DNA from 2 places in the Arthrobacter sp. G119Y2 genome. Region 2 is predicted to be linked to the other one. Evidence: riboswitches for the same ligand, from Rfam matches in the RefSeq annotation. Region 2 holds a riboswitch; the other holds the start of a gene.
What was found. A riboswitch is a leader RNA that binds a small molecule or an ion and turns the genes downstream of it on or off. The one in region 2 is predicted to bind cyclic di-AMP.
Positions count from the first base shown of each region.

Region 1 (8,305 bases), on a different contig from region 2:
CGGGCGCCGTTCGGTGCGGTGTCCGGCCGGCGGAAGGTGTGCTGGTGTCCATGGCGCTTAACGCTAACAGCGGAAATGACCGGGTCCAAAGGCTCGGGCACCGGGGAGGAATACCGGGGCGGGATATTCTAAAGGGAACAGACTTCCCCGTAGGATCTCTCCCGTAGTATCTGGATGGACAGTATCTGGATGCACCTGGTATCTCAGGGAGTACCCGGGCCGTGCATTCCGGCACACGGCAGGCACTGCGGGTTGCGGAACACTGCGGCAGTTACTACTGCCGCACTCAACAGCTAAGAACGAGGTAACCGAAGTGCCCATCGGCAAGGTCAAGTGGTTCGACACTGGTAAAGGTTTTGGGTTTCTGGCCACGGACGAGGGGCAGGAAGTGTTCCTGCACGCCTCGGCCCTTCCCTCCGGTGTGACCGAGGTGAAGCCGGGGACCCGGATGGAGTTCGGCGTTGCCGACGGCCGCCGGGGGCCGCAGGCCCTCTCGGCCCGCATCCTGGAAGCCCCGCCGTCGGTGGCGCGGGCGACGCGCAAAAGTGCCGATGACATGGCAGTCATTACCGAAGACCTTATTAAACTGTTGGATGCAGTCTCGAACGGCCTGCGCAAGGGCCGGTATCCCGACAAGAAGCATGCCACCAAGGTGGCGGCCGTCCTGCGTGCCGTCGCCGATGATCTGGACGTATAAGGCGGAGTCGCTGCATGACCATGAGCGCAACATCATCTTCCGAAGCTGCTGCTGAACAACCCACCCCGGCAGAATCGTCCGGCGGGTCCGCCGGCGCTCCCGCTGCCAAGGCACGGCGCACGCCGCGCCGTCCGTCCAAGCCCGACGCCGTACTGGCGGCCGCCGTCGATACTGCCCGGGCAGGACTTCTCGAAGTAGTTCCGGCCGAGCAGATCGGTGCCTACGCGGGTGCCGCTGCAGATGCCGAACGCCTGGTCACCCACCGGTTCGAGGCACTTCGTCCCGGATACAACGGGTGGCAGTGGTACGCCACGGTGGCCCGGGTGCCGCGCGGCAAGGCGGCAACGGTCTGTGAAGTCGGCCTGCTCCCCTCCGAAAACGCTGTTCTCGCTCCCGAGTGGGTGCCGTGGTCGGAGCGGGTCCGGCCCGAGGATGTCGCGGCGGAGGAAGCCGCCCAGGCACAGGAACAGGCAAACGCACTGGCCCGCGCCGAAGCTGAAGCCGGCACCGACGACGCCGGGCAGTCCGGGACGGCACAGCAGGAGGACAGGACTCAGGAGGACAGGTAGGGCAGTGCCGGGGGCAGGGGTTTTCCAGTTGTTCATGGATCGGCGGTGAGCCGTGTTCCGTTCGCTTAGGCTCTTCAACTACCGCATTTGGTTTCTGGGAGCGCTGGTGTCCAACATCGGCACCTGGATGCAGCGGACTGCCCAGGACTGGCTCGTTTATGACATCCTGACCAACCAGGATGCAGCGGCGATGGGAATCGTCATGGCGCTGCAGCTTGGCCCGCAGCTGCTGCTGGCGCCGTGGGCAGGGCTGATTGCCGACACATACAACCGCCGCAAGGTCCTGCTTTTCACGCAGGTGGCCATGGCTGCGCTGGGTCTCGGCCTGGGCGTCCTGGTGCTTTCCGGCGGGGCCCAGCTGTGGCACGTGTACGCCTTTGCGCTGGCGCTGGGCGTGGTTTCCGCCGTCGACGCGCCGGCACGGCAGAGTTTCGTCTCGGAAGTCGTCGGAGAAACCGACCTGCCCAACGCCGTCGCCCTGAACAGCGCCTCCTTTAACGGCGCCCGCCTGATCGGCCCGGCTGCGGCCGGCCTGCTCACGGTCGCCGTGGGGCCCGGCTGGGTTTTCCTTATTAATACGTTCACCTTTGGCGCGATGGTCCTGGCCCTGCTCAAGATGCGCAGCAGCGAACTGCGGGTCCTGCCCAAGGCAGCTCCGGGGAAAGGCCGCATCAGGGCAGGACTTCGGTATGTCCGCCGCCGGCCGGACCTGATGATGGTGATGCTGGCCATTTTTATCGTCGGCACGTTCGGGCTGAACTTCGCGGTCTACATTGCGGCAATGGCCCGAACCGAGTTCGGGCAGGACGCCGGAGTTTTTGGGCTGCTGAACTCGGTGATGGCGGTTGGTTCCGTGGCCGGAGCGCTGCTTTCGGCTCGAAGGGACAAACCCCGGCTGCGGTTCATCTTCGGGGCCGCCGGGGCTTTCGGCGCGGCCTGTCTGGTAGCCGCTGCCTCGCCGACGCTGCTGTGGTTTGCGGTCTCGCTGATTCCGGTCGGGCTGTTCGCCCTGACTTTGATGACCAGCGCCAACGCCTATGTCCAGACGACCACCACCCCCGTGATGCGCGGGCGGGTGATGGCACTGTACTTCGCCATCTTTATGGGCGGCACACCCCTGGGCGCCCCCCTGGTGGGGTGGGTTTCCAACAGCTTCGGCCCGCGCTGGAGCCTGGGCGTTGCTGCTGCTTCGGGGATCATCACTGCAGTCGTGGGGTTCATCTGGGCCTGGCGGTCCCACCACCTGCGCATCTCCTACGACCGCGCGCGGCCCCGGCGGCTGCACCTGTCCACCCGCGAAACGGAGCAGGACCCGGACACTGTGTAGCGTCCGGATCCCGCGGATCCTGCAGGCCGGAGCCGGGCCCGCGACAGCGGACCGCGGCGCGGCTAGGAGTTTTCGATAACGAAGTCGATGCAGCGGAGCAATGCGCTCACGTCGTCGGGCTCAATCGCCACGAAAGTGGCAATGCGCAGCTGGTTGCGGCCGAGCTTGCGGTACGGTTCCACATCCACGACGCCGTTGGCGCGCAGGGTTTTCGCGACGGCGGCGGCATCGATGCTCTCGTCAAAGTCAATGGTGGCGATGACGTTGGACCGGTCTTCGGGGCGGGCCACAAACGGTGTGGCCACCGGTGACGCCTCAGCCCAGGAGTAGATCCTGGCGGCGGAGTCCGCCGTGCGGCCGGCGGCGAAGGTCAGGCCGCCGTTCGCATTCAGCCATTCAACCTGCGCGTTGAGGGTCACCAGGGTGGCCAGGGACGGCGTGTTGTACGTCTGGTTCAGCCTCGAGTTGTCGATGGCTGTCTGGAGGTTAAGGAAGTCCGGGATCCACCGGTCCGAGGAATTGATCCGCGCCGCACGTTCCAGGGCGGCGGGGGAGAACATGCCCAGCCACAGGCCCCCGTCGGAGGCGAAGTTCTTCTGCGGCGCGAAGTAGTAGACATCGGATTCGGCGAGGTCCACGTCCAGTCCGCCCGCAGCGGAGGTGGCATCGACCAGGATCAGGGCGCCGTCGTCGGCCCCTTCCACGCGGCGCACCGGCGCGGCGACACCTGTGGAGGTCTCGTTCTGCGGCCAGGCGTAGACATCGACGCCGGCTTCGGCCGCCGGATCCGGGCGCGTGCCGGGCTCGGCCTTGATGATGGAGGAAGCCGCCAGGAAGGGCGCCTTATTGGTGGCGGCTGCGAACTTGGAACCGAACTCGCCGAAGGACAGGTGCTGGGCCTTGTTGTCCACCAGGCCGAAGGAAGCCACGTCCCAGAAGGCAGTGGAGCCGCCGACGCCCAGCACGACCTCATAGCCCTCGGGAGCGCGGAACAGGCTCGAGAGTCCCTCTCGGATGCTGCCGACCAGGTTCCGGACGGGAGCCTGCCGGTGCGAAGTGCCCAGCAGGTTGGCTCCGGCGCGTGCCAGGGCCTCCATTTGCTCCGGACGCACCTTGGAGGGGCCGGCTCCGAACCGGCCGTCCAGTGGAAGGAGTTCAGCGGGGATCTTAAGCGCGGCGGTTTCGCCCATGGGTAATCGCTCCAAGCGGTAGGCAGGGTGCTCTGATGTGCCTTTCCATTCTGCCCCACCGGCCGGTTTCCCAGCCATTCGTGACCGACGGTTGCGGGCGGTCCAGCGGTGGGCGGAATTATCTGCACTCTGTACAAATAAGCTAACGTAAGGGGCAATAATGACCTCCGGCGGCGGTGTCCGCCGTTGTTCTCCTGAATCTTTCGCACGAGTAATCTTCCGCACGAGTAATAGGAGCGGCCTGTCATGACGGACCTCATCGACACAACTGAGATGTATCTGCGCACCATCCTTGAGCTCGAGGAAGAGAACATTGTCGCTCTCCGGGCCCGGATCGCGGAACGGCTGCGGCACTCCGGGCCAACGGTGTCCCAGACCATCGGCCGGATGGAACGGGACGGGCTCGTGGTGGTTTCCGGCAACCGGCATCTGGAGCTCACCGAGCTGGGCCGGCGGCGCGCCACCGAGGTGATGCGCAAGCACCGGCTGGCTGAACGGCTCCTTGCGGACGTGATCGGCCTGGACTGGGCCTATGTCCACGACGAGGCCTGCCGGTGGGAACACGTCATGAGCGAGCGGGTTGAACGCCGGCTCTATGAACTGCTGGGACACCCCACCGAATCTCCGTACGGCAATCCCATCCCGGGACTGGAAGGAATCGGCGGCACGGCCGCCGAGCTGTTCCACCACGGGGTTACAAACCTCGTTGCCGCAGTGGCCGCCGCCGAGCCCGGAACCAAGCTGACCCTGGTCCGGCTGGCCGAGCCGGTGCAGGTGGAACCGGAGCTGCTGACCCAGCTGGACGAGGCAGGGCTGCGCCCCGGGGCCGAGCTCACGGCCGAGGTGGTGGCGGGCTACATATCGGTGCGGGTGCCGGGCATCGAAGGAGCCCTGGAGCTTCCTCCAGAGGTCGCCTCACACGTGTTTGTGTCCACCGCCGGATAACGGAATGGTCTCTTTTGGCCGCCGTCCCTTATAGTGACTTACTGACGTTGAAATAGCACCGTTATCCGGGCCTTCCGCCGAACCCTGCCACTGGCCCGGAACTACAGACCGTTCAGGCAGGGGCGGAGGACCCATCAACTGGCAGCCGAGGCTGCCTTGGGGTGAAGCCTCCAGCATCAGCACACAGCCGCTTACAGGCGCACTGTGCCGAGTGTGGGGCCGAGTTTCTCTACTCGAATCCGACAGCTAACTTCGCAGGCATATGAGAGAGGTATATCTTGTCGAAGCACGCTGCCCCGGGCAGACGCCGCGCGTCTGCTCCGGCTACCGCCCCGCGTCCCCGGAACGGACAGGCCTCAGGCCGCCGCCGGGCTGAAACCAAATCGAACTCCATCGGTGATGCAGCACAGAAGGTCGCCATCACCGCAGCAACATCGGGCCTGATCCTTACCGTGGCCCTTCCCACCACCGCAGCCGTCAGCGAACCGGTCCAGGAGATGCAGCCTGCCGCCGTCGAGGAAGCTGTAGTGGTTTCCGCTGATCCCAACGCCAGCGTTGACTTCGAGCGCGCTGCGCTGAGCAGCAAGTTTGATCCGGATGCGAAGCTGCGCCAAGTAGTGGTGGCCTCGGGCACGGAGATAGCCGCAGGTGCCGCGAAGGGCACTCTTGCCACTCCGCTGGCTGCGGACCTGGTTCAAACCTCCGGTTTCGGCTACCGGGTCAGCCCCATCACCGGCAGCGCCGGGGAGCTGCACCGCGGCCAGGACTTCGCAGCAGCCTGCGGCACGGATGTCACCGCTGCCGCTTCCGGCACCGTTACCTTCGCCGGCTGGCACGCCGGCGGGGGCGGTAACCGGATTGTCGTGGATCACGGCAACGGCGTGGAGACCACCTACAACCACATGTCCAACCTCGCGGTGGGTGTGGGAGCGAGCGTGGAACGCGGAGACCTGGTTGGTGCCAGCGGCACCACAGGCGCCTCCACGGGCTGCCATCTGCACTTCGAGGTCATGGTTAACGGGGAAGTTGTCGATCCGCTCGGTTGGTTGTGACCGCAGGATAACCATTCCGTGACCGGAACGTGACATTAAGCAAATGTTGTTGTACGCTCTTCCTCGTGCCTGATCGGCCAAAGATCGGGCACTCTCGAACAGATCGCCGAGCTCTGCCACTGTTTGAGATCCGTTCGCTACATCGCATGGCAGAGGCGGGGGAACCACATTCGGGTTTCGCAAGAAGCCCTAGGGGTTAAGTTGCACGGGCCTTACGGTCCAGCAGCCGGGTGACTCCCATCCGAATCCGACAGCTCACCTCGTAGGCATTGGGAGAGGCAAACTTGTGTCATCAGTAGCTCACGGCCGCCGTCGCGCGGTCACCACTCAGACGAGCCCGATTTCAGCACTATCCCGGGCCGTTACCTCCAACGCTGGATCCATTGGCCGCCAGGCCGCCGTCGTCGTCGCCGCTTCCGGCCTCGTCCTCGCAGCGGGCCTGCCCGCCCAGGCAGCCGTCAGCACCGAACGCCAGGCCCTCGAAGCCACTCCGCTCAGCGCAGTCACCTCCACCGGAGCCGTTTCGGTGTCGGCACAGGCGCCGTTCGAACTGGCAACGCTTCAGTCCGTTTCCTCTGTTTCCGGTGCGGACTACCGCGCACAGGTTGCAGCTGAGGAAGCCGCTGCCGCCGCCGCCGCAGTTGCCCAGGAGCAGGCTGCCGCTCAGGCCCAGCAGGCCAAGCAGGCTGCTGCCGTACAGACCCAGCAGGCCGCCGTGAGCAGCAACGCCTACACCGCGCCCGCTGCAGCCCCCGCAGCCAACACCCCCGCACCGGCAGCACCCGCTCCGGCTCCGGCACCCGCTGCCAGCGGCGTTGGCGCAGCCCTCGTGGCTTCCGCCTACGGCCAGATCGGCGTCGCCCAGGACTGCACCGCCATGGTCGAGAAGGCACTGCGTTCCATCGGCAAGTCCGTTGGCGACCTCGCACCGGCACAGTTCTACGCCTACGGCTCCGTTGTCGGCTCGCCTGAGCCCGGCGACCTCGTCATCACTGCCGGCCACGTAGCCATTTACGTGGGCAACGGCCAGGTCATCAGCGGCGGCTTCAACGGTATGAACACCGTTCTGCACCCGCTCTCCTACCTGGGCGGCGCAAGCTTCGTCCGCGTCAGCTAAGCGCAGCTGCCAGATAACGGAGATTGCACCAACATGTCATCAACACTTGAGCGCGCCCGCCACCGGGCGCCGGTAGAACGCACCGCACCGCTGACGGCGCTGGCCCAGGCCGTAACCGCCAACGCCGGAACCGTAGGACGCCAGGCAGCTGTCGTTGTCGCCGCATCAGGACTTGTCCTGAGCACCGGCGTCGCGGCTAACGCCTCCGGATCCGAACTGGCTCGCGACGTCCAGACCAGCACCCTCGATCTGACTGCTGCCGCGCCGCTGACGGTGCCCCACACCGCCACGGTGAACTTCGACCGCCCCGCAGCGGCCGGCGTTATCCAGGCACCTGTTGCTGCACCGCAGCCGGAAATTGCAGTGCAGGCACAGAGCGGCGCAGAGCTGGACGCAGCAACACAGCAGACCGCAGCCCCGGCACTGGAATCGACGGAAGCCGCTGTGGCACCCGCCGCATCCGGCGCTGCTGCTCAGGAAGCCCCCGCCGCCTCCTCGGGGACGGCTGCGATCATTGCCGCAGCGGCCTACGCGCAGCTTGGCGTCTCGCAGGACTGCACCATGCTGGCGACAAACTCGCTTGCTGCAGCCGGCATCAGCTTCCACGACTGGCCTGCAGGCTACCTGTCCCTGGGCAGCACCGTGAGCGCTTCTCAGGCCGTCCCGGGCGACCTGATCTACTACGCCGACGGAGGCATGGGCATGGCCCACATCGCTGTCTACATCGGTAACGGCCAGGCGATCCACGGTGGTTTCAACGGCAATTCGACTGTCGTAGCACCGGCCGAGCTGGGCTCCGGAGGCGTATACATCCGGGTCGGATAGGCACTCCGCCACCAGCTGTACCGCCGGTTCCATCACCGGCCGTCAAGGGTTCTTCCTTCGGGGAGGGCCCTTGAGCCGTTTAAGCCCCGTACTGCCGCGGGAAATGGCCAAGACCCGGATCGGGGCATACTCTTTTCCATATCATCCGAAGTATCGTCCTCCTCCGTCGGTGGACTGCTCCGCCGACGGACCGGCATGCGAAGAGGAATTGCATGCGCACTCTCGTTTTGAATGCCGGCTACGAGCCGCTGGCGGTAGTGAGCTTCCGCCGGGCACTGGTGCTGGTGCTTTCCGGCAAAGCCAGCGTTGTCGCGGAGAGCGGCGACCCGGTGGTGGGCCCCACCGAAATCCTTCCCCGGCCCTCCGTGATCCTGCTGCACCGGTATGTGAAGATCCCGTATCGGGAAGGCACGGCGGCAACCCGGCGCGGGGTCCTGCGACGCGACGGTCACCAGTGCGCCTACTGCGGGAAAGCCGCCTCGACAGTGGACCATGTCCTGCCCAAGTCACGAGGGGGAGGGGACAGCTGGGAGAACATGGTCGCCTGCTGCCTGCGCTGCAACAATGCCAAGGGCGACCGGAC
Region 1 covers NZ_JBBPFS010000009.1:79,583-87,887, reverse strand. Annotated here, with positions in the region: gene WKB88_RS16685 (hypothetical protein) at 1-52, opposite strand, end outside; gene WKB88_RS16680 (cold-shock protein) at 314-697, shown strand; gene WKB88_RS16675 (DUF3027 domain-containing protein) at 718-1,266, shown strand; gene WKB88_RS16670 (MFS transporter) at 1,319-2,593, shown strand; gene serC (phosphoserine transaminase) at 2,656-3,783, opposite strand; gene WKB88_RS16660 (metal-dependent transcriptional regulator) at 4,030-4,728, shown strand; cyclic di-AMP (ydaO/yuaA leader) riboswitch at 4,794-5,004, shown strand; gene WKB88_RS16655 (M23 family metallopeptidase) at 5,007-5,780, shown strand; cyclic di-AMP (ydaO/yuaA leader) riboswitch at 5,906-6,063, shown strand; gene WKB88_RS16650 (NlpC/P60 family protein) at 6,067-6,897, shown strand; gene WKB88_RS16645 (NlpC/P60 family protein) at 6,931-7,722, shown strand; gene WKB88_RS16640 (HNH endonuclease) at 7,935-8,305, shown strand, end outside.
Region 1: it holds a riboswitch for cyclic di-AMP, as region 2 does, so the genes downstream of both, WKB88_RS16650 (NlpC/P60 family protein) here and WKB88_RS02550 (LysM peptidoglycan-binding domain-containing protein) in region 2, are expected to answer to the same signal.

Region 2 (8,305 bases):
GCACGCGGAATGTCGGGACTGGTAACGGTCTCCTGTTCCCGGGCATCGGCGTGCGGCGTGCCGGACGCGCCGCGCGCCAGGGTCCCGGCCGGGTCATCCGCTGTTATGACGAGCGTACTTTCGGGGCTGCACCGGCTCACCAGACCCCGGAGGTGGCAGTCGCGGACCTCACCGCCGCCGCACTGGTCCTTGCCTGCTGGGGAACTCCGGGCGGCGAAGGATTGGCGCTGCCCGACGCCCCGCCGCGTGCCGCCCTGGCAGATGCACAATCGGTGCTGCATGACCTTGGCGCCGTCGATGGCAGCGGGGCCGTCACGGCTCTTGGCCGAACTCTGGCCGGAATCCCCGCGGATCCGCGGCTGGCGCGGGCCCTGCTGGACGGAACTCCCGTCGTCGGTGCCCGAACTGCCGCAGAAGCTGTGGCTCTGGTGTCCGGGGACCTTCGTGCCCCCGGCGCTGACCTGTCCCGCCTGCTGGTGAACCTGCGCGCCGGACGGGAACCGGGAGAGCGGCGGTGGTCGGAGGATGTGCGGCGGCTGCAGTCACTGTCCCGCCGCGCAAGTAACGGCCCCGCGAAATCATCCGCCGTGGCGGTGCCGGGAGCCGAGGCCCTGGGGTTCGTCGTCGCGCTGGCCTTCCCGGACCGCATTGCCCGTCGCGTCCCCGGCGGCGCCGGTGCCGGTGAACGGTACCTTCTGTCGACCGGAACCCGGGCAGGCCTGCCGGCGGGCAGCCCGCTGGCCGGGTATGAGTGGCTCGCTGTTGCTGAGGTTTCCCGGGCTCAGGGCCGGGATGCTGCCGGAACGGGAGCCGTGATCCGCTCGGCGGCACCCCTGAGCCAGGACACGGCGGAAGCCGCAGCCCGGCATCTGCTAACGGATACCGTGGAGGCGGCGTTCACCGGCGGCCGAGTCACTGCCAAGCGTGAACGGCGGCTGGGCGCTGTTGTGCTGTCCTCCACACCGGTCCGCCCGTCACCTGAAGAAGGCCGGGCAGCCGTAGCCCGAGCCCTCGCCCGCGAAGGGCTGGGAGTCATCGGCTTTTCCCCGGGGGCCGACGCGCTTCGGCGCCGGATGGCACTGCTGCACCGCGAACTGGGGGAGCCCTGGCCCGATGTTTCCGAACCTGCGCTGCTTGCCCGGCTTGATGACTGGCTCGCACCGGAACTGCAGGCGCTGGCCGCCGGCGCGTCAGTGAACGGAATCGACCTCACGGAACCGCTGCGCCGGCTGCTTCCATGGCCGGAGGCATCGCGGCTGGGGGAGTTGGCGCCGGAACGGCTGCAGGTCCCCAGCGGATCCCAGGTTCGGATTACCTATCCCGCAGTGGACGACGACGGCGGCCGCCCGGTAGTGGCGGTCAAGCTGCAGGAGTGCTTCGGCTGGGCGGAGACGCCGCGGTTGGTTCAGGGACGGGTGCCGGTACTGTTCCACCTCTTATCACCGGCCCGGGCGCCGCTGGCTGTCACTGACGATCTGGCATCCTTCTGGTCAGGACCCTATCTTCAGGTACGTGCCCAAATGCGGGGCAAATACCCCAAGCACCCGTGGCCGGAAGACCCCTGGGCGGCAAAGGCCACGGCAAAAACGAAGGCCCGGATGTAGCGCCTGAGACGGAACGGATGCCGGGAGCCGGATGCCGGGAGCGGTAGGAGATGAATCACGTGAGTGGCTCCGTTGGCGGGCGGGCCTGCGCTCATAGGCTGGAAAGGCGGCAATTTTCCTGTTCCCTGCCGCAGTGAAAGGCTCGTTACCCCGTGAAGCAAGACATCCGTGGCTTCCTGGCGGTCCCTGCCGGCCGCGGGCACCGGTTCCCCGCTGTGCGGGTGGCCGCAGGGATGCTGATTCCGCTGCTGGTACTGATTCTGCTGGGCCGCACCGATCTCACGATGTGTGCCATCTTCGGGTCGCTCACCGGAGTTTTCGGCCGCTCGGAACCGCACTGGCGGAGGCTTCGCCATCAAGCCCAGTCCGGCGTGCTGATGTGCCTGACCGTGGTGGCCGGAGTCTCCATGTCCGTTGCCGGGCACGGCGACTGGGAGCTGGTTGCTGCCGCCACCGTTGTCGCCATGGTCATCTCGGTGGCTGCGGACTTCCTGCGCATCAGGCCCGCCGGTCCCTTTACCTACATCTTCGCGTTTACCGCCACCGCCGCCGCTCCTTTTGCGGGATCCGTCGGTGAAGCTGCCCTGGCCGTCTCCGGAAGCGCCGCAACCGCGGTCCTGCTGGGGATCGCCGGCCGGCTCCATGCCCGCCGCCACACCCCGGTCCTGCTGCGGCAGCAGGTTCCGCCGCCGGAAGCAGCACGAATCCTCGCCCACTCGGGACGGTACGCCGCCGCCGTCGCCGGCGCCGGTTCACTGGCACTGCTTCTGGGGCCGGGACACAGCTACTGGGCGATGCTCGCGGCCTGCGCACCGATTGCCGCAGCAGATGCCGCGCACGCTCCGGCCAGGGCCAGCCACTTCATCCTGGGAACGTACGGCGGCGTTCTGCTCTCCGCCCTGCTGCTGCAACCGGGATGGAGTCCGGTGCAACTGGCAGTCCTCCTGGCACTGCTGCAGTTCGGCGGCGAGGTGTATGTCATCAGGCACTACGGGCTCGCCATGGTCTTCCTGACACCCGTGGCGCTGCTGATGACCGGCTTTGTCTCCGTCCAGCCGGTCTGGGAGCTGACCGTGGACCGGGCCGTTGAGACCACCATCGGCGCGCTGGTCGCCGTCGTCGTGATTCTGCTGACGACGGGCCGCGGCGCGGAACGGGTGAAGAAGCTGTTGCGGCGGCCAGCCCCGGCCGCGCCGGATCGGCAGTAGGCGGCCGAGCCGCTGATTCCGCCGTGAGAGCTCCCTGCGGCCGGCGGGCCCGGGTGTTTGGGCGAGCCCGCGGCTAGACTTTCGGGCATGACGGACCGTCCCCGGATCCTGGTCGTGGAAGATGACCGCAGCCTGGCGCGGATGCTGGCGGAGCTCCTGGAATCCGAAGGCTATGCAGTGACGGTGGCCTTCGACGGACAGCGGGCCCTGCACGAGGGGCTGACCCACCCGTTCGATGTCCTCCTGCTGGACCGCGGACTGCCGGCCATCGAGGGGCTCGATGTCCTGGCCCGGCTGCGCAGCCGGGGCATCTACGTGCCCGCGCTGGTGCTATCCGCTCTGGGAAACCCGGCGGACCGGGTGGAAGGCCTGGACCGCGGCGCCGAGGACTATCTGGCCAAGCCCTTCGACATTGACGAACTGCTGGCCCGGCTCCGGGTGCTGCGGCGCCGGAATGTTCCCCGCACGCCTGCCCTGCCCGTGCCCGGCGGAGTCCTGGATACCACCGGACGTACCGTGACCACCGACTCGGGCGAGGTGGTGGTCCTCTCCGACCGCGAAGGTGCCCTCCTGGAACAGCTGGCACGCCGCCCCGCGCAGGTCTTTCCGCGCGCTGACCTCCTGGACGCCGTGTTCCCGGACGCGGACGACGACGGCGTGGTGGACACGTACGTCCACTACCTTCGGCGGAAGCTGGGCAAGGGCATCGTGCTGACGGTGCGCGGCATCGGATACCGGCTCGGAGCTCGGACGTGAAGCACCCCGGGGGCAACCCGGAAGATGCCGAGCTGACGCGCGCGTCGCTGCGCTTGGCCGTCCAGTTCACGGTCCTGGTTGTGGTGCTGCTGGGCCTGGCCGCGGGGCTGGTGTACGGACTGGTATCCACGCAGACCCGGGAAGCTGCGGAACAGACACTGTCCTCGGCCGCACAGTCCGATTCTCCGCGGGAGGCTCCGCTGGATGTCTTCCTGGCCGTGTACGACGACGGCCGGCTGGCTGTTTCCCGCAACATGCCTTCGGGGCTGCCGGATGAGGAGGCGCTGGCCGAAGTGGCTGAGACCGGCGTCGCCCGCCGGGATACCGTGACCGCCGGGGACCGCACCTACGAGGTCCTGACCACCCGCCGCGGCCGCGACGTAGTCCAGGCGGCCGTTGACACGCGTGAATCCACCGAACAGCTCCGGCGCCTGGCCGTGGCACTGGTGGTTTCCGTGGCGGCGGCGGGGCTGGTGGCCGGAGCGGTCTCTGCCCTGGCGGCGCGCGCAGCGATGCGTCCCATGGCCGAAGCGCTGGCGCTGCAGCGCCGTTTTGTTGCGGACGCCAGCCACGAACTGCGGACTCCGCTGACGCTGCTCAGCACCCGGGCGCAGCTGCTGCGGCGCCGGCTCGTGTCCGACGCCGCCGGGCCGGCGCCCCAATCCAACGCTGACGGCAGCGGGGGCCGGCCGGACCAGGAAGCGGTGCAGGCGGCCGACGACGTCGTGGCCGACACCAAGGTGCTGACCGGGATTCTGGAGGACCTGCTGATGGCTGCCGATCCCCGGCAGACCGGGCCGGCGGAACCGGTGAACCTGGTTGTGCTGGCGGAATCAGCGGTGGCGTCGCTGCAGCCCGAAGCCAGGCGCCGCGATCTGTTCCTGGAGCTGGATACTCCGGCGCCGGAGGTTATTGTTCTCGGCGGTCAGTTTGCCCTGCAGCGGATCTTCACGGCTCTGGGGGCCAACGCGTTGGACTATGCCAGATCACTCGTGCGGGTTTCCGTGCGACCCAGCGGCAGGGAAGCAGTGATCAGGGTTATGGACGACGGTCCCGGCTTTCCACCCGGATTCAGCCGGCAGGCCTTCGAACGGTTCGCCTCTACCCGGAACCAGGCCCGGAAGCCAGCCGGGGACCCCGCCGAAAAGGATGGCCGAACCGCTGAATCGGGACCGTCGCGCGGCGTAGAAACGTCAGCAGAGCCGCGGCACTACGGGTTGGGCTTGGCCCTGGTCGCAGAAATAGCATCCCGTTACGGCGGCAGCGTCCGCGCACTGCCTGCCGCGGGCGGTGCGGGCGGAGCGGGCGGTGCGGGCGGAGCGGGCGGAGTGGTGGAAGTCCGGCTGCCGCTGGCCGGAAAGCGGCCCTAAGAATCCTCGAAGAATCTGATCCGAAAATGGATGCGTAAGCAACCCACTATTCGGAGGTGAAAACCACTATGGCAATCCGGGACAAGGCCAGGGGACCGCTTGGCTGGATTCTCGGCGTCGTCGGGGCCCTGGCACTGCTGGTTGGTTCTTTCTTCGCCGGCATGGCTACCGCGGATTCCCCGGCGGATCAGGAACAGGCCTCGGTGACCGAGCAGCAGGACGAGGGCACGGAGAACAACACCGAGACGGAAGACTCGGACACCAGGCCCGACCGCGGTCCGCGTTCCGACGAAGACAACGGCGGTTCGGACTCTGAGGCGGACGCCGACAGCGAACCGGATGCGGATGACCGTGATGAGAAGTCCGGCGAGAAGCCGGACAAGGGCTCCCGGGACAGCGACACTGAGATGGGCCGCCCGGACCAGGACCAGGACGCGGATCAGGGCCGGCACGGACACCATGACGGCCACCGCGGCGGCGGCAACGGTCCGGACGACGACGGCGGGCCAGGCGCCGATAACGACGGCCGCGCGGAGGAGGACGACGCCCGGGAACAGGACGAGCCTGCCGCCTGAGGACCGTCAGACCCAAAGGCAGCCAACTCCATCCAGACCGCCAACTGAACAAAAGCCAGCTGAACGAGAATTCAACTGAGACATTCCAACTGAGACATTCCAACTGGGACATTCCAACTGGGACGAGAAAAGGAACGCCCGGCCAATGGCCGGGCGTTCCTTTTGGTTTCACCGAAGGTTTGGGACGTTCGCTTCCCGCCCCTGCGGTAAATCTAGTGCTGCGTGATTACGCTACGCGGTAGTACGCGGCACCGGAACCGACGTTAGCGCTCTGCTGAACAGTCTGGTTGCCGTTCCATCCGCTGTGGATGGCTTGGCCGTCGCCGATGTAGATAGCGATGTGGGCAAAGCCCATGCCGCCGTCGGCGTAGTAGATGATGTCGCCGGGCATCGGGTCAGAGACCGGGGTTCCGTAGGCAGCAAGCTGCGCGGGGGCCAGGTCGCCAACTGAGTGGCCTGCTGCCCGGAGGGCAACTTCCACCAGCACGGTGCAGTCCTGCATTGCACCCATCTGGGAGAAGGCGGAGTTCAGCATGGTCTGGTTGGTGCCGGTAACAGCTGCGCCGGCTGCGGGAGCAGGAGTCACCGAGGAGGCCTGGGTGCTGATGCTGCCGAAGTCTGCAGTCTCTGCAGCGGCGGCCGGAGCGGCGTAAGCAGCTGCCGGTGCAGCTGCAGCAACGGGAGCTGCTGCTGCGGCGCCGCCGGCGTACGTGATGACGTCACCGGGGTAGATGATGGATTCCAGCGCAAGGCCGTTCTGCGCCAGGATGTCGTTCAGGTTGACGCCGTATGTGGCGGCAATCTTGCCGAGCGTGTCGCCGGCCTGAACAACGTGGGTGGAGCCCGAAGCTGCGGGAGCTGCTGCCGGAGCGGCAGCAGGAGCAGCAACGGCGGCAGGTGCGCTGTAGGACTCGGCTGAGTCGTTGGCGATGACACCGGCAGAAGCCGGAGCTGCCATGCCGAGCATCAGGCCGGAACCTGCTGCCACAACGGCAGCGGTGCTGCCGATGGTGCGTGCTTTGCCGCTGGTGGAGTTCGCAATTGCGGCCCACATTCCGGCGGTCTCGGCACGGTGGCGTCCACGAGTGTTATTGAAAGACATTGAGTTACCTCTCCCGATACCTGCGAGGTGAGCTGTCGGATGCGGATGGGAGTCACCCGGTCAGCCGTAGAAAATCTTTGGCTGACTTAACCCCAAGGATTCAAAGGAACCCGTTTGTGGTTCCCCCGCCTCTGCCGAAGTGTGAATATCTGTGGACCTTGGCCAGCGGCAGAGCTAGGTAACAAGCCAAGGGAGCCGCTTCAGATAACGGCACGACCACTACGCTACAAGACGATTACGGGAGGATAACTATTTAGTAACGGACCTCGCAGTACCGTGTGAGTGGCGCCTCTTTATGCTAGGCGTGGGCCGTGACACTATGGGCCGCGCCTGCGCCTCTCCGGTCCGGTTAGTTCGTCTGGCGGATCACGTTGGCAACGGCGAAGTTGCCGAATCCCTGCAGGAGGTCGCCGGGCGCCAGCCTCACATCGCGCGCCATTCCCGCGCCCTTCAGAACGGCACCGCGCTTCTCCGGCGGGCTGGACCGGTAATCCCCGCCGTCGGCAAGGACCACGGAATCAGCCTCGACAGCTCCCAGGATCTGCGAGCCGGAACCGAGCACGGACCGCCCCGTCACCACGGGGCCGTTAGCCAGCCGGGCGCTGTCGCCGACCGCAACGGCATCTGCCCGGCCGGCTTTGAGCTGCACGCTGCCGGGGCCCAGCGTAATGTCGGACCCCAAAAGGATCATCCCGCCGTGTTCGGCGGAGACATAAGCCCCCGGGTAAAAGACATTGCGGTGGCCGATCACGCAGGAGCTCTCATTGTCGGCCTGAAGTACGACGCCGGGATAAAAAACATTTCCTTCGCCCAGCTGTACTTTTGCGGAAATCAGCGTTGATGACGGATCCAGGATCTGCTGCGTAGTACAAAGCTGCAGAACTTCCGCGACGGTGAGGAATCCAAAATCCTGGCGAATACTGTCGGCATCTGTTCGCTGAGGAGCTGGCATCTTCTTCTCTTTCTTCGTCATCTGGCCGGAACGCAAAGATCAGCGGGAACCGGGAGCACTCCTAGCCTACCCGCCCCTGCGCGTGCGCCGCCGCTTGGGAACCCCGGGGAGTGCGGGCAGCGCGCAAATTTCATACACCAGACTCATATCGTGCTTAGGACCTAATGCGCCATGATGGGACCGGGAAAAACATTTACCGGACGGGTAGGGAATGCGCGCATGAGCCAAAGAGCCGCCGGGACGGTTTTGGAGACCGCGCAACTCACTCTGGAACCGCTGCACCCGGAGCATGCTCCGGAAATGGTGCAGGTCCTGGCACCTCCGGGACTTTATGAATTCACCGGCGGACTGCCGCCCGGCCTGGAAGTGCTGACTCACCGCTACATCCTCCAATCAGGCGGAGATCCGTCGGGGGCACAATTATGGTTGAACTGGGTTTTCCGGACTCGGAATACCGGATCCGCCGCGGGTTTTGTCCAGGCAACGGTCGATGCCGGCAGCTCGACGGCGGATCTCGCCTGGGTAGTGGGTGAGGAACATCAGGGTCGAGGCTATGCCACGGAAGCAGCGCAGGCCATGGTGGACTGGCTCATCCGGCAGGGCGTGGTCCGGTTTTCCGCCAGCATCCACCCCGCAAACGTTCCCTCCGCCGCGGTAGCCGCCCGTCTTGGGCTCACACGCACCGGCCTGCTTGATCCGGACGGTGAGGAGATCTGGAAGCTGAACTAGGACCGCAGG
Region 2 covers NZ_JBBPFS010000001.1:528,533-536,837, forward strand. Annotated here, with positions in the region: partial or broken gene hrpB (ATP-dependent helicase HrpB) at 1-1,604, shown strand, start outside; gene WKB88_RS02530 (FUSC family protein) at 1,757-2,812, shown strand; gene WKB88_RS02535 (response regulator transcription factor) at 2,900-3,568, shown strand; gene WKB88_RS02540 (sensor histidine kinase) at 3,565-4,938, shown strand; gene WKB88_RS02545 (hypothetical protein) at 4,995-5,513, shown strand; gene WKB88_RS02550 (LysM peptidoglycan-binding domain-containing protein) at 5,740-6,615, opposite strand; cyclic di-AMP (ydaO/yuaA leader) riboswitch at 6,619-6,769, opposite strand; gene WKB88_RS02555 (hypothetical protein) at 6,965-7,567, opposite strand; gene WKB88_RS02560 (GNAT family N-acetyltransferase) at 7,787-8,296, shown strand; gene WKB88_RS02565 (response regulator transcription factor) at 8,293-8,305, opposite strand, start outside.